One region of the Bacillus thuringiensis genome, then DNA from elsewhere that is predicted to be linked to it. Evidence: riboswitches for the same ligand, from Rfam matches in the RefSeq annotation. Region 1 holds a riboswitch; the other holds the start of a gene.

Region 1 (8,237 bases):
GAAAAGCTGGTGGCGGATATTGTACATATATTGAGAATTATAAAGCGCCATTTATTTTCTCAAACTTCAATGGAACATCTGGTGACATTGATGTATTAACACATGAAGCAGGTCATGCTTTCCAAGTATATGAAAGTCGTAAATTTGAAATTCCAGAATATAATTGGCCAACATATGAAGCATGTGAAATCCACTCTATGAGTATGGAATTCTTTACATGGCCATGGATGAAGCTATTCTTTGAAGAAGATGCAGATAAATATTACTTCTCTCACTTAAGTTCAGCACTTCTATTTTTACCTTATGGTGTATCTGTTGATGAATATCAACATTATGTATATGAAAATCCTGAAGCATCACCTGAAGAGCGTAAGACAGCATGGCGTAACATAGAGAAGAAATATTTACCGCATCGTGATTATGAGGATAATGATTATTTAGAGCGCGGTGGTTTTTGGCAACGGCAAGGGCATATTTATAGTTCACCTTTCTATTATATTGATTACACGCTTGCTCAAATTTGTGCGCTACAATTTTGGAAACGTGCAAGAGATAATAGACAAGAGGCATGGGAAGATTATGTGAATCTATGCCAACAAGGTGGAAGTAAATCGTTCTTAGAATTAGTAGAAGTTGCAAATTTAACATCACCATTTGCTGAAGGCTGTGTGAAAAGTGTTATTACAGAAATTGAAGCATGGTTACATGCAATTGACGACACAAAATTGTAAAAAACATGCGCTTTTTTTCACATGTTTAACATCGACATAATGGGAAAATGATGAGATAATAAAAGAAAATTCAGAATACTAAAGAGGTGTTTCTAATAAGGAGCACCTCTTTTCACCAACAAAAAGGGGGGAAAGAAGTATGCTTCAATCTAATATGGATGTGAGTTTAGAAAGTTTAGTAAGCTCATTACAGTCTACTCGAAGCACGCTATTATCAGAAATTGAAATGTTAAATGATACAGAAGTGAATGTAAAGCCACGCCGTGATAAATGGAGTATTATTCAAATTTTACACCACTTGCATTTAGTTGAACAATCTGTCACGTCTGCCCTTGTATATGCTTTACAAAAAAATGAAAGAAACATGACTCCATTTAAAGACCTCCAACTTACGCTTGATCGCACACATAAACGAGAAGCTCCTCAGCAAATGCAACCAACAGAAACTTTAATGAAAAAACAGCAAGGAATTCAATTACTAGAACATTCACGACAAGAACTATTACATGCGCTTCATAGTGTTATAGATGAAAAAGATCTATTTGAAAATGGATTAAAGCATCCTGTTTTTAATGATCTGAATTTGTATCAATGGATTCAATTTCTTGATTTGCATGAACAAAGACATCTTACGCAATTAAAAGAGGCGAAACATGCAATTTTGCAGCGCTAAAGTGGAAGAAGTGGGAAACCACTTCTTTTTTTGATACGTGCATAGTTTTCTTTCTTATTTTGGAATACTACATGGAGAAAGAAAAGAAGGAGTTGAAAAAATATGTCTAAGAAGAAGCGAGAAGAAGAGCGTGCCTGGAAAGCGCGTAAAGAAAATCAACAACCGCACGGAAAAGTGAAAGCTTTTGCTGAATTAGTTGAAGGAACAGAAAAAACGTGATGATTATTTTATCACGTTTTTTGTATGAGTGGAAAAGTTAATAAAAAGGTTGTACCTGTTCCTTTTTCACTTATAATATCAATTTTTCCATTCATAGCTTGAACAACACTGAATACGACCATCATTCCAAGTCCAGTGCCTTTTTCTTTCGTTGAATAGAAAGGCGAGCCAAGACGTTTTACTTGTTCTGAATCCATACCGACTCCTGTATCTTTTATATATAACTGAATATGCTTATGATCAGGAACTAATGTGAAATAAAGATCACCGCCTTTTGGCATAGCCTCAATGCAATTTTTTAAAATATTTAATAAACATTGATTTAGTTTTTGCTTTTCTCCAGCGATAAAAAAAGAAGTGCTTTGCTTTATATAATGAGTACGTACATTTGTTAAATTAGCAAGTGGTGTAATTAACGATAATGCATGTAGTAATTCTTCTTCTAACTGTAATGTTTGTTCTTTTTCAATGCTTGGTTTGGCAAAGGTTAAATAATCTGTAAGAACATGATTTGCTTGTTCGATGCCATTAATGGCAATGTCGATATATAATTTCCGTTCCTGCTCAGTGCATGTATCTGATTGTAACAGTTGTAAAAAACCTTTCGTTGAAGTTAATGGATTGCGAATTTCATGAGAGATAGACGCTGCCATTTCACCAATTAAATGAAATTTTTCAGCATTTATAAGTTCGTTTTGGAGACGAACTTGAGTTTGTAATATGTGTAGTAAATATAAAATTAGGATTGTACCAAGCATTGAACATAACTCATACACAATAATATGCGGTATATAATCAGCCTTATTTGTAACCTTTGAAAGGAAGAAGGGTATCCAACTAAATCCGTATGTGAGACTGTAGATAATAGCAAGTGTTATTTTTATACGATTAGAAGTTCGATTGAAAAATTTATATGTTAATAATAGAACAATAAATAGAATAACAGAACCGATAAGAGATGGGAAAACACCTACCCCACCTAATAATAAGCGATATATGTTTAATACAACTAAGATAGAACCACCAGCAATAGGCCCTCCCGTTAATGTACCGACAATTAATACAATATGGCGCATATCAAATTGAAAACCATTATTTGTTTTTGCTGCAAATGTAATACAGAGTACGGTAGCGAGGCAACAGAGTACAATGAATATAGCTGAATTTAATTTAGGAGAGCGTTTCCCTTTTTGATTCCAAAATAAATGATATACGAGCATTGTAATAAGGATGAATAATATATTTAAAAAGAGATAAATAATAAAGGATTTCAGTGGGATGCCTCCTCTCTGCTTATATTAAATTAATCATACTATAAAATGAAAGAAATGAAATGATAAATAGCGGAAAAATCAGAAATTTTTACGCTAGTATACAATATGTTACAATAAGCTGTGTCAATGAAAGAAGAAATTCCGTGCACCGCGCGGGAGAGGTTCGCGAACTCCCTCTATAAAAAACTATGGAAACAACAATATCCTTAGGTATTGTTTTGTTTTTTTATTGTGACAGTTCAAGAACGTTCTTTCTTCTTATTTATAGTAGAGAAGGAGAATGAGTGAAATGAAAAAAGAAAAAGCAGTTGTTGTTTTTAGTGGAGGACAAGATAGTACAACATGTTTATTTTGGGCAATAGAGCAGTTTGCAGAGGTAGAAGCTGTAACGTTTAATTACAATCAACGTCATAAGCTAGAAATTGATTGTGCAGCGGAAATTGCAAAAGAGCTAGGAATAAAGCATACGGTACTAGATATGAGTCTATTAAATCAACTTGCTCCAAATGCGTTAACGAGAACGGATATGGAGATTACACATGAAGAAGGTGAATTGCCGTCGACATTTGTAGATGGACGAAATTTACTCTTCCTATCATTTGCTGCTGTATTGGCAAAACAAGTTGGAGCACGTCATATTGTAACGGGTGTATGTGAAACTGATTTCAGTGGTTATCCAGACTGCCGTGACGTGTTTGTGAAATCGTTAAACGTTACTTTAAATTTATCTATGGATTTCCCGTTTGTCATTCACACGCCACTTATGTGGATTGATAAAGCTGAAACATGGAAATTATCAGATGAACTTGGAGCATTTGAGTTTGTTCGAGAAAAAACATTAACATGTTATAACGGAATCATTGGTGATGGTTGCGGTGAATGTCCAGCATGTCAACTTCGTAAAGCAGGATTAGATACGTACCTACAAGAACGCGAAGGAGCGAACAACTAATGGATAACTTTTTTGGATTTCGCATCGTAGAGAATTTGCAAAAAATGGACAAGGATATTCAGCGTAAACAACTCAAATATCATAATAAAAGAGTAATGGTCAGCAAGGAATTTACATTTGATGCAGCACACCATTTACATTGTTATGAAGGGAAATGTAAAAACTTACATGGTCACACATATAAAGTTGTATTTGGAATTAGTGGATATGTAAATGAAATAGGTCTTGCAATTGACTTTGGAGATATAAAAGAAATTTGGAAGAATGAAATAGAAATTTATTTAGATCATCGTTATTTAAACGAAACGTTACCAGCAATGAATACGACTGCTGAAAATATGGTCGTTTGGATTTATGAAAAAATGGCAGAAGCACTAACAAAAGAGAATCGAGTGAACGAATATAAAGGAGCTCGCGTTGAATTTGTTCGTCTATTTGAGACGCCGACTAGTTATGCGGAAGTAAGACGGGAGTGGATGCTCGATGAGTAAAATCCCTGTCTTAGAAATATTCGGTCCGACTATTCAAGGTGAGGGAATGGTCGTAGGACAAAAGACAATGTTTATCCGTACAGCTGGTTGTGATTATAGCTGCGCTTGGTGTGATTCTGCTTTTACGTGGGATGGATCGGCTAAAGATCAAATTAGACAGATGACAGCAGAAGGTATTTGGGACGAGCTTGTTGCAATTGGAGGAGAAAATTTTTCTCATGTTACGATTTCAGGCGGAAATCCGGCATTACTGAAAAATATTGAGTTTCTTCTTTCTATATTAAAAGAAAATGGAATGCGAACGGCAATTGAAACACAAGGGAGTAAATGGCAAGATTGGTTACTTCAAATTGATGAGGTAACAATTTCTCCAAAACCACCAAGTTCGACGATGAAAACAGATTTTCAGAAGTTAGATGCTATTATTCAGAAACTAGCAGGAAAAGATATTAGTTTAAAAGTAGTAGTATTCGATGATCATGATTTTGAATATGCAGTTAAGATGCACGAACGTTATCCAGGTGTACCATTTTTCCTGCAAGTAGGAAACGATGATACAAAAACAGTGGATGATGCGATGCTTATTAAAAAATTATTAGATAAGTATGAGTGGCTGATTGATAAAGCTGTAAATTGTAAAGAGATGAATGATGCAAAAGTATTGCCTCAGCTTCATGCGTTAGTATGGGGAAATAAACGCGGCGTATAACGAGAAGGGATGTTTAAAATGACAGGAAGATTAGATGAAGATTTAAAAGATGTAACATTACTAGGAAATCAAAATACAAAATATTTATTTGAATATAGCCCAGAAATATTAGAGGTATTTGATAATAATCATCCAAACCGTGATTATTTTGTAAAATTCAATTGTCCTGAATTTACAAGTTTATGCCCGAAAACAGGACAACCAGATTTTGCAACAATTTATATTAGCTATATTCCAGAGCAAAAAATGGTAGAGAGTAAATCTTTAAAGTTGTATTTATTTAGTTTCCGCAATCATGGTGATTTCCACGAAGATTGCATGAACGTTATCATGAACGATTTAATTAAATTAATGGATCCACGTTACATTGAGGTATGGGGGAAATTTACACCACGTGGTGGTATTTCAATTGATCCATACTGCAACTACGGTCGCCCAGGGACAAAGTATGAACAAATGGCTGACTACCGCATGATGAACCACGATCTATATCCGGAAACAATTGATAATCGTTAATAGAAAGAAAGGGCCTGTATAGTATACAGGCCCTTTCTTTCTATTATATTATGCATTTTGATTAATGACAGTATAGTTTTTATGACTTACAACTGTAAGAGGTTCCATATCTAGTTCTCTAAAATTCTTCATAATTGTTATATCAACAATAACAGAGTTTTGATTTACTTTTTGAACACGGCCTTGCATGCCACCTTTAAATTCGATGATATCTCCAGTTTCTGCGATCTGCATAAGCAACTCTCCTTGTTACAGTTTTCCCAAAAAAAGAATAAATTTGGGTTTTTTTATTTCCTCCTATTTTGAACCATATTTCCTACTTTGTAAATGTTTCCAAAGTAAAAATTCGAAAAATATTCACTTTTTGTAAGAAAATATGTAGAAAATCCACGTTATTTGAAAAAAATAGCAAAAATGCGGGAATCTTTATATCGAGGTATAATGAAAAAGTAGAATAACCTGCTGAAGTGGGAGAAATTAGAGGCGGTAAAATGATGTTTGAATTTGTGGGGAGTGTTATAGCTTTAATGTTATTTTTATTTTCTTATATGCATTTAAAAAAGATTCGTCAATATGATACGAGTACATATTTTGATGGGATGGATGGTATCCATGCTTCGATAACGCATGATAGTGGTGGGGAGATGTAAAGGTATATGCCTTTCTTTTCTTGCGTGGTATGATGTTTAGAACTAGTGCATAATAGAGTTCGTAAGTGATGAATGGAGAGTGAAAAGAATGAAGATTTCTTTTATTCGTCATGGTTGTTTAGTTCGTATAAGAGAACCGATGACAATTAATTCATTTCACGAATGGATGAAACAGTATGATTCCGAGTCAATGATACAAAAAGCTAAAATGCCGATAGAAACAATAGAGGCAATTGAAGCAGCGAAATTTGTCTTAACAAGTGATCAAAGGCGTGCTGTACAATCAGCAGCTGAATTAACGGATTCTTTATCTTTTATGCAAAACTCTCTTTTTAGAGAAGCTGAAGTTCCTTCATACTTTTTTGCTCCGAAGTGGTTGAAATGCACAATTAAGGTATGGATGTTCATTGGACGCACATTATGGATACTTGGCTACCATAAAGATGTTGAGTCTTATAAGGAAGTAAGAGAGAGGGCAAGGCAAGCGGCTTACCTGTTACATCGTTATGCTCTCGTACATGGAAGTATTGCTCTTGTAGGTCATAATTATTTTAATTCGATGATTGGAACGGAGCTGAGGGCAATGGGATGGTCTGGTTCTCCTATTTTGCATAGAAAGCCATGGGGATGTACAACATATACGTTTCACGAGGCGATGGATGGAAATATATTAAATACGAATTTAACATAAAAGCACACGATTTATATAAATCGTGTGCTTTCTTTTTAAGATATAGAAATTTTGACGTTTAATGGTTTTACGAGATGAGCATAAGGTTCGCCTACTAGCATAACAATTTCATCTTTTTTATAACCTAACTTTTCGTATAGTGAATAGGCGCGTGTGTTTTCTAAATTAACAAGTAAAGCGATTTTTTCATGCCCTTTTTCAGTTGCATAGATTTCGGCAGCTTCAATTAATTTAGAACCAATACCTTTTCCACCGTGTGCACTTGAAACTGATAATGTATCAATGTAATACTCATCAAGCTCAGCTTCTTTTTCTAACGTAATCGATTCATCTTTATGTAATTCTCTTAAGTGATGTACAATTGGTGCGTCAAGCTGTGTTGCTTCACTACCGTGATAAGCGACAATAATTCCAACTGCACTCTCGTCTTGTTCATAAATAAAACAGTTTTCGTAGCTCAGACGGTTATTTTCTTTTGAGAACCATGTCTCAAGTCCTAGTAATACTTCTGCTTCAACTGTGCTACCTGTGATTTTTTCAGCAATTTCATGCAGAGCATTATACAATAAAGGAGCTATTGCCATTGCATCTGTCTTTTTTGCTTTCCGAATCATAGTATCCCTCCTAGTTCTATTTGTATATTGTAGCATAGTGGTATGGAACTTTGCATAATTGAATGCCGAAATGTTTGATATAGAGAAGTAGCTATGTTAGTATATGATATTTAGTGGACATATAGTAAAACGATATTGTTTGCGAAATAACGAAAATAAAATCATGGCATAACAACGAGATAAAGTGAAATGTTAATCAGTAAGATTTTTTGTTCATTCCACGACTGATTAGTAGTCAGCACCAATCGGATTACCCGCAAATAGCGGGATAATTTTACAGTTGTTGACCTATAGAATATACGATAGAATAAAATATTGCAGAGAGGTGAAATACATGGATAAAGAATTAGCAAATACAATTTTAGATCAGCTGAAAAATGGTGAAATAACGGAGTATGTTGTTACGAAAGATGTATTTTATACGTTCAGAGAAGTTGTTGTAAATAGAGAAGACTTTAAGCATTTCATTGGTAACGCACAGCGAGGCGGGCAAGTGATTTATACATATTCAGAAACGCCACGTTCATAAAGGGGAATTTTGATCAGCAGGGCATCCTTCACTAATTAGTAGCCTTCACCAACCGGACGTTTAATGTGGGATAAATAAAAGATAAAGGAGAGGGGAATTATGGGCGATTTTAAACAAAGCATTTTACCACATTGGGATTATATGTGGAAAGATAGAGCCGGCAATAGATTTATGGGAATGGTTATGTA
Region 2 (8,237 bases), 280 kb from region 1:
AATTAATAGTGCTTGTTTCATCGTGTCTCCCCTTTAATATGAAATAAGTTCCACTTTACATATTCCTTCAGGTTGTTAGGAAATCCTCCATTGTAAGCGAAGTAGAAGATTGATTTACAAAGTTGTCAAAGAAATTTCATTCTCATAGCGTGTAAAAACATGTATGATAGGAGATGGAGAATTTTTGAGTAGGTGGGAATAACATGCAAACAGTAGAAGATTATCTTTCATTCTTACATACGAAAGGATTTAAATTATCAGAGGAAGCACAAGGGTTTATTATGTTCGGACAAGGATATACTGGTGCGTCTGATGGGATTGTGAACGCAGCAATAGAAGCAACAATTAAACATCAATTGCAGTTTGATGGTAGTTATTTCGTTGCGTTATTAGAACGATTGAAAGAGGAAGAAATTACAGATAAAAAAAGCGCTAAGGCTTTTATGCGGAAGTTACAAGCGTAACTTCACGCAGCCTGCGCTTCTTTTTTTGTTTTGGAAGGTAATTCAACAAAAATCATGCCTAGGAAAATACAGAGGCATCCGATAATAGCAGAAATAGAAAGTTGTTCGTTTGCAACGAGAACGCCTGTTAAGGCAGCAAAAACGGGTTCCATTGCGAAAATGATTGCTACTCTCGTTGGAGACGTATGTTTTTGTGCTGATGTTTGAATGAAAAAAGCAATGGATGTCGCAAATAGGGAAGTTAAAAATAGAGCGAATAAAAAGGAAGAATTCGTCCATAGTACTACTGAAAATAATTTTTCCCAATCTTCAAACAAAAAGGCGCAAATAGAAGAAAACATACCGACAGCTAATACTTGCGACGTGCTTAACAATAAAGGTGATATTTTCTTAGAGAAGAAGCCGTTAACAAGAATATGGGCAGCGAAAGCGACTGCACAACCGAGAACGAGTATGTCTCCAATGTTTAATTGAAAAGAATCAGCAGCTGTTAATAAGTATAAACCCGTTGTAGCTACAGCAATACCAAGTACGATGAAAATGGTAGCTTTTTGTTTTAAAAAGATAAATGATAAGATTGGGACCATAACAATGCTTAGCCCAGTTAAGAAACCTGCTTTTGAAGATGTTGTATAGAGTAAGCCAAATGTTTGCAATAAATAACCGACAAATAAGAAAAAACCAACGATTATCCCTGCCGTGCTACTATGTTTTATATCTTGTTTTGAAGTTTTTTGTGAGAAAATAATTTGAACGAATAATAAAATAATTCCAGCGAATAAAAAGCGAATACCATTAAACGTAAATGGACCAACGAAAGACATAGCGTTTTGAACGACAACAAACGTAGCTCCCCAAATAAAAGAGACAAATAATAAAGCAAGAGGAGCAATCCACTCTTTTTTCACACTCATACCCCCGTTAATTTTGTAATATAGCTTTTCTAGCTAATTCATCAGCTACTTTATTTTGACTACTTGGAATCCACTTAATAAAAAAGAGATCGAAGTTTTTTATGTACTGCAGTGCTTCATCTAAAAGAGGTGCAAATATTTTATTTTTTGCGTATTCCTTTTCAACAGCCCGTTCGACAAGCTGGGAATCTGTACGAAAAGAGACAGTGCTATAATTATGCTCGATGCAATATTTTAATGCTAGAAGTAAAGCGCGATATTCTGCTTCATGATTGGACATTGTTCCAAGTGGTAATGATAATTGTACAGGCGGCTGAACGCCTTTAATAAACACTCCTGCACCAGAAGGACCAGGATTTCCTTTTGATGCACCATCAATATATACTTCAATCAAAATGAGAAACCTCCAAATTATAAGATTATCCCCTACTTAAATATTTTTTGAAGTAGGGGATAGAGTAGTTATCCGATTGTGATGCTGTAACGACATGTAAATGTTTCATTCGCTTGTAAAGATTGAATTCCCTTTTTGTCCTTGAAATCTTTTGCTGGTTTTACTTCATCAGCGATTCCGTACCAAGGTTCAATACATAAGAAAGGTGCGTTATCCCCTGGTGTCCATACGCCGACAAATGGGAATCCATCAAATTCTACTTTTACAAATTTATTATGTTTATGAGAACGAATCGAAATTTCATGCGTATTCATATTTTCAAAAATAAGCGCATCATTTTTGAATAAATCATATGTAAGTGGCAGTTCAGTCGTATTTTCAGCGATTAATTGCTTTTTGTTTGAAAGGTAAGGTCCTTCTAATACGCTTGTTTCTAAGCGTTCCGAACCATTAAACGCTAAGTGATAATCTGTAAATGATTCACCGTCCAATAAAGGGAAGTTGAATCCAGGATGTGCTCCGATTGAGAAGAACATCTCTTTAGAAGTAGGATTGTTTACTTCATATGTTACATGAACGCTTTGTCCATCTAGCTCATAAGAAACGAGTAATTCGAATTCATATGGGTATTTTTTTAATGTTTCTTCATTACTAGTAACGATATAAGTGATCTTTGTTTCACTTTGTTCTTTCACAGAGAAAGTAAGATCACGAGCGAAACCGTGTTGTGTTAATGAATATGGTTTACCGTCTACGTAGTATGTATTATCTACTAATCGGCCGACAATTGGAAACAAAATTGGTGCACGGCGTCCCCAATAAGTAGAATCACCTTGCCATAAATATTCTGTGTTGTCTTCTTTTAAGCGAACGCTCTGTAATTCTGCACCTTTGTCAGAAATGGAAACGATCACTTTTTCATTTTGAATTGTTGCTGTCATGAAGTGAAACCTCCTAAATCTTTCATATGTTTCATTATACGTTGTCTAAAAGGAAAAAGGTAGTTTATGATAGGAATCTATTGACGAAAGAGGGGCTACGACGTAAAATATAATCTTGTTGCTTAAAAAACGAATAACGTGGTTCGAAACCATCCCACGTAAAAAAACTAAGGAGATTTTGTCATGAATATTAGAACTTTAGTCGGTAATGGTATTTTAGCGGCATTATATATTGCTGTTTCTATGCTTATTCAGCCATTTGGCTTTACGAATGTACAATTTCGTATTTCAGAGATGTTTAATCATCTCGTTGTATTTAACAAGAAAGCAATTTACGGAATTGTATTAGGTGTATTTTTAACGAATCTCTTGTTCTCACCTATGATCGCTTATGATTTAGTATTTGGAGTAGGTCAATCTATTCTTGCATTAGTTGCAACGATTATTTCTATGCGATTTATTAAAGGTGTTTGGGCTCGTATGATTTTTAATACAGTTATCTTTACGATTACAATGTTTATGATTGCAATTGAACTTCATCTTGCATTGGGTTTACCATTTATGTTGTCTTGGTTAACATGTGCAATCGGTGAATTTGTTGTCATGGCGATTGGTATGCCTGTAATGTACTGGATTAATAAGCGAGTACAATTTGAAAGATTTATGTAATAGATGAAAGAGCTATTCCTATAGGGATAGCTCTTTTTGCATGTGATAATATTGAATATAATTCTTTGACTCTTGATAAAATATAATAAAATAAAGTGAGGCTTTTATTAGCTGGCTACATATAAGAAGTCTTACATAAGGGGAATGTAGTATGAAATATAAAATTCATTGGTTGTATAAAACGAAGCGCGGATTGCAGACGGAATTAACAACAGAGTATATGAACATAGAAGAAGTACTTCAATTTGCAGAGGATTTTGAGAAAACAGGAAGAGCTAAGGAACTTTTATTTTACGATGAAATGGACGCAGAATGGTCATTAAAAGAGATGAAAAAGTTAAGTAAGCAAGTAGAGGAAGAGCCCCAAGAAATACTCGTTTATTTTGATGGGGGGTATGATGTGCAAACGAAAGAAGCTGGCGTTGGTATATGTGTGTATTATAAAAAAGGAAATACAAACTACCGCATTCGCCGCAATGCATATATAGAAGGTATATATGATAATAATGAAGCGGAATATGCATCATTATTATACGGTATGAATATACTCGAGGAACTAGGGATTAAGTATGAAGCAGTTACACTTCGCGGAGATTCACAAGTGGTACTGCAGCAATTAGCCGGAGAATGGCCTTGTTATGATGAGCATTTAAACCATTATTTAGATCAAATTGAACAAAAGGCGAAGCAAATGAAATTAAAACTTGTATGTGAACCGATATCTAGAAAACAAAATAAAGAAGCACATCAATTAGCAACGCAAGCATTAGAAGGAACAGTTATTGATAGTCATAAAGAAATAACCGAATAGAGAGGTGCAAAGGTGGATAAAAAGCAACTCATTACAGAGGTAAATGACTTATTAGAAACGTATTGTGAAGGATGTTTTTTGCGAGAACATAATCGAAAGACAAATAGTAAGTATTATGCTCATTCATTTTGTATAAGGCAATGTACAGTTGGTGAAACATTGAAAAAGTATGGAGAACAGTTGTCATGAAAAAACATCCAGAGAAAATTCTCTGGATGTTTTTTTAGTGCTTTGCTTCGTTTAATTGCTGCTCGCATTTGCTTAGTTTCTTTTCCTCGTTCATTAAAAAGGGTTCATCTAAATCTACTGCAACAGATTTCATAATTTCAAGCTGTGAGCGAGCTGCTTCTACTGCAGTAGTAGCATGCTCTAATGTATCTGGATCCATTGAAATTGTTGCTGAGCCTACCATTTTTTGTGCTGTTTCTACACGGAATTTTACTTCTTCAAAATCATTTACTTCTGATCCCATTGTTACTGCCTCCTTTGTATATTGCGCATTTCACATAGTTTTTGCTCTGTAAAACGGAAATATACAAAGGAATAATAAAGGAGGTTACCAAGTAAGGTAACCTCCTGTTATATGTTGGATTAAAGTTTTACTACGTTAGCAGCTTGAGGTCCACGGTTACCTTCAGTAATGTCGAAAGATACTTCTTGACCTTCTTCTAAAGCTTTGTAGCCATCTCCTTGAATAGCAGAGAAATGTACGAATACATCGTCAGCGCCTTCCATTTCGATAAATCCAAAACCTTTTTCGTTGTTAAACCATTTTACTTTTCCTTGCATGTTATAATTCCTCCTAAAAGCGTTTACTATTTTCATTTAGTGAAATTCATTTGAAAAATAATATAAACTAAAAATGCTATATTCTTGAATATTCTGCTAAATGATTAATTTAAATATACACGAATTGGGAGAATTTAGTCAAGTAAGCGATTTTATTTTTTGTATTTTTAAATAATTTTTCAGTCGAATTTTTAAATAGGTATAGGACAGGCCGAGTATGTAATATTCTTAATTGAATGCTATACATAATGAGGTGAAAGAATGAATAAGTCTTACTTATTAGATAATGAAGAAATGAGAACGAGAACCGACATACCGGATTGGGTTGCAAAAGAATTTGAGATTTTTTCAAGTGTCGTGTTAGAACCAACTTTTCCATGTTATTTCGGTTTAACAGCTTTGAAAAAGAATGAACTTCGCTATTCATTTCTTTCTCATAATGATTGGAGTCATTTGCCACATACAATGTTATCTTTTTTAGAGTTAATGAAAGAGAGGCCGATTGTAAGAAGGGGCTTTTTCCTTTTTGTAGAACCGGAATGTGAAGAACAATCACTCGAATATTACCGTGATTCCTTTTGGAAAGTGCTGCAGTATTTACATGAAAACGATAATCAAGCATGGCCAAAGCAAATTCCTGAAGATCCAGACCATTATTTATGGGAATTTTCATTTGGTGGTGAGCCAATATTTGCATTTGGAAATGCGCCAGCTTATAAACAACGAAAAACTAGACATTTAGGGAATTCTCTCGTTATTGGGTTTCAGCCACGCACTATTTTTGATGGATTAGAGGGGGATCGTCCTAAAGGAGCATATTCAAGACAAATGGTCCGTGAGCGAGTTGAAAAGTGGGATCAATTGCCGAAACATCCTAACATTAGTCATTACGGTGACCCAGAGCATCGTGAATGGAAACAATATTTCATAGGAGACGATGTAGAGCTAATAAAAGGGAAATGTCCTTTTCTTCATAGGATAGAAAAATAAGAGCCGTCATCTGGATGGCTCTTTTGTATATTTTGGATAAAAAAGGGTATTTTATTATGAAAGCTAGTCTATTTTTTAAAATTACATCATTAACTAGTAGTAAAAAGAGAAGAAAGGATAGAGCGATGTTTGGAGCAATTATACAGCAAATCGTATTAGGTATTTCATTAGCTGCGCCAGTAGGGCCGATTAATATTGAAATGTTAAAACGAGGAATTGAACGTGGGTTTTGGCATGCTTGGGTTGTTGGAATTGGTGGAATGACTGCAGATGTTTTATTTATGCTTCTCATTTATTTCGGTTTATCTTCTGTGTTTATGTATACATATGTACAAGCCTTCATGTATTGCACGGGTTTTTTCTTGTTATTTTATTTAGGATTTCAAAGTGTAAAACAAGGAATTTTCCACTCGAATATGGAATATAAAAAAGAAGAGGTAGGTGGCCTTAAGCAATCGTTTATGGCAGGATTTTTAATTGCGATATCCAATCCATTAAATCTTGTTTTTTGGTTTGGTATATACGGAAGTACACTTAGCTCATTACTTACGAAGGTAACGAAACAAGAAGCTTTTTTGTACAGTCTTTGCATTATTGCCGGTATTATTTTATGGAATTTAAATATTGCTTTTTCTGTACATTTTGGAAGAACTTTATTAAAACCAAAAGCGCTTGGCTATATAACAGCCGGAGCAGGTATTATTTTAGTAGGGTACTCTATACATTTTGCATACAAAGCTTTACAGTTGTTCACATAAGATTGAAGGGGAGATTTTTATGTATCGAACCACTATTGACGGAAAAGAAATTATCATTACGTTAGCGCCAAAAGTCCGAAGAGAAATTACTGATAGAAATCCACTATATGAAGCGGTATTTCATAATGCTGCAAGATTGCTACAAACAAAGCAACCGACGTTTGCAGTAAATCATGAAATATTTGGTCTCATTATTGGAGAAGTGCAAAGAGGAGAAGTAACAGTGTTTGCGGTGGAACATATTATTCCGAAGCAAAATATATTTGGACCGAACAATTTTTTCTCGACAATAGAACAGCAGGCAAATTTGTAAAATGAATAGAATAAGAATAGAAAAGAAATAGTCGTAACGATATGTTGCGGCTGTTTTTTTGGAAAAGGGGGAAACAAGATGAAGAAAGTGGGGAAAGAGTTCTTTTTACAACATGATATCGTTATTATGTATAGCATTCTATTTATTTTCATTATTATTTTAAAAATGCAATTTTTCACGTGGTTTGGCATGTTAGCATGTATGTTTGGGATTGTTTTCTATACACTTAATGAATACATGACACATCGTTTTTTATTCCATATTAAGCCGCCTAAAAACACATTTCTATTAAAAATGTTAAGAAGATTACATTATGATCACCACGTATATCCAGATGATTTAAAACTTTTGTTTTTACCTGTATGGTTTAGTATACCTAGTTTTACTATTTATTTACTTATAGCATATGGTATTACAAAAAGTGTTACTATTACACTTTCATTTGGAATCGGAATGATTATCATGCTGCTCGTTTACGAATGGAAACATTATATTGCCCATAGACCGATTCGTCCCGTCACTAAGTTTGGAAGATGGCTAAAAAAACAACATATATTACACCATTATAAAAACGAAAAGTTTTGGTTCGGTGTTTCAAATCCAGTATTCGATTTTATATTTGGAACACTTAAAGACGGAAAAGATGTTGAGTTAAGCGAAACAGCTCGTAATTTAGAAAAGGAAAAAAAGACAAAAGTAGTGCGTTAAGCACTGCTTTTGTCTTAATGAGGAAAAAATAAGTAAGGTGTCACTTTATTTTGAAAAAGTATATTAAAAATTTAGGAGAAATTGCCGAAAAATGTCTATCGAAAAACCTTTGCATGAATGCATGGATTGTCTAAAATAAGTATAAGTTTCTGAATATTTATAAAATTTAGTCTTTAGGTATACAAGGAGGAAGTGTATTTCAAGTAAGAGAGGGGATCGGTTAATGAAACGAGATGATACGTCAGCACGTAAGTTGCAAAATGAAGTGAATTATACAGAGGTCGTTCAGTCGGAAGAATTTCAATTGTTATTAAATACGAAAAAGAAGTTTATCGTTCCAATGAGTATTTTCTTTTTTAGTTTTTTTATTGCACTGCCTATTTTAACGTCGTATTCAAAGGTGCTTAATACACCTGCATTTGGTGACGTTACATGGGCGTGGGTATTTGCTTTTTCCCAATTTATCATGACATGGGCACTATGTAT

What was found. Region 1 has a riboswitch for preQ1 ahead of queC (7-cyano-7-deazaguanine synthase QueC). Riboswitches for the same ligand answer to the same signal wherever they lie in the genome.
Positions count from the first base shown of each region.
Region 2: it holds a riboswitch for preQ1, as region 1 does, so the genes downstream of both, AC241_RS08405 (QueT transporter family protein) here and queC (7-cyano-7-deazaguanine synthase QueC) in region 1, are expected to answer to the same signal.

Region 1 covers NZ_CP012099.1:1,314,761-1,322,997, forward strand. Annotated here, with positions in the region: gene AC241_RS06785 (M3 family oligoendopeptidase) at 1-731, shown strand, start outside; gene AC241_RS06790 (DinB family protein) at 871-1,404, shown strand; gene AC241_RS35130 (DUF6254 family protein) at 1,507-1,623, shown strand; gene kinB (sporulation sensor histidine kinase KinB) at 1,635-2,843, opposite strand; PreQ1 riboswitch class I at 3,050-3,093, shown strand; gene queC (7-cyano-7-deazaguanine synthase QueC) at 3,187-3,849, shown strand; gene queD (6-carboxytetrahydropterin synthase QueD) at 3,849-4,340, shown strand; gene queE (7-carboxy-7-deazaguanine synthase QueE) at 4,333-5,049, shown strand; gene queF (preQ(1) synthase) at 5,068-5,565, shown strand; gene AC241_RS06825 (YkvS family protein) at 5,614-5,799, opposite strand; gene AC241_RS34680 (hypothetical protein) at 6,033-6,215, shown strand; gene AC241_RS06840 (phosphoglycerate mutase) at 6,304-6,906, shown strand; gene AC241_RS06845 (GNAT family N-acetyltransferase) at 6,942-7,520, opposite strand; gene AC241_RS06850 (hypothetical protein) at 7,855-8,049, shown strand; gene AC241_RS06855 (hypothetical protein) at 8,149-8,237, shown strand, end outside.
Region 2 covers NZ_CP012099.1:1,597,037-1,605,273, forward strand. Annotated here, with positions in the region: gene AC241_RS08380 (cysteine hydrolase family protein) at 1-21, opposite strand, end outside; gene AC241_RS08385 (DUF6123 family protein) at 204-464, shown strand; gene AC241_RS08390 (DMT family transporter) at 467-1,372, opposite strand; gene AC241_RS08395 (reverse transcriptase-like protein) at 1,386-1,772, opposite strand; gene AC241_RS08400 (aldose 1-epimerase family protein) at 1,841-2,713, opposite strand; PreQ1 riboswitch class I at 2,846-2,890, shown strand; gene AC241_RS08405 (QueT transporter family protein) at 2,897-3,382, shown strand; gene AC241_RS08410 (ribonuclease H family protein) at 3,534-4,193, shown strand; gene AC241_RS08415 (zinc-finger domain-containing protein) at 4,206-4,382, shown strand; gene AC241_RS08420 (DUF2564 family protein) at 4,417-4,665, opposite strand; gene cspB (cold shock-like protein CspB) at 4,785-4,982, opposite strand; gene AC241_RS08430 (YqcI/YcgG family protein) at 5,244-5,972, shown strand; gene AC241_RS08435 (LysE family transporter) at 5,987-6,730, shown strand; gene AC241_RS08440 (hypothetical protein) at 6,750-7,043, shown strand; gene AC241_RS08445 (sterol desaturase family protein) at 7,122-7,751, shown strand; gene AC241_RS08450 (DUF485 domain-containing protein) at 7,975-8,237, shown strand, end outside.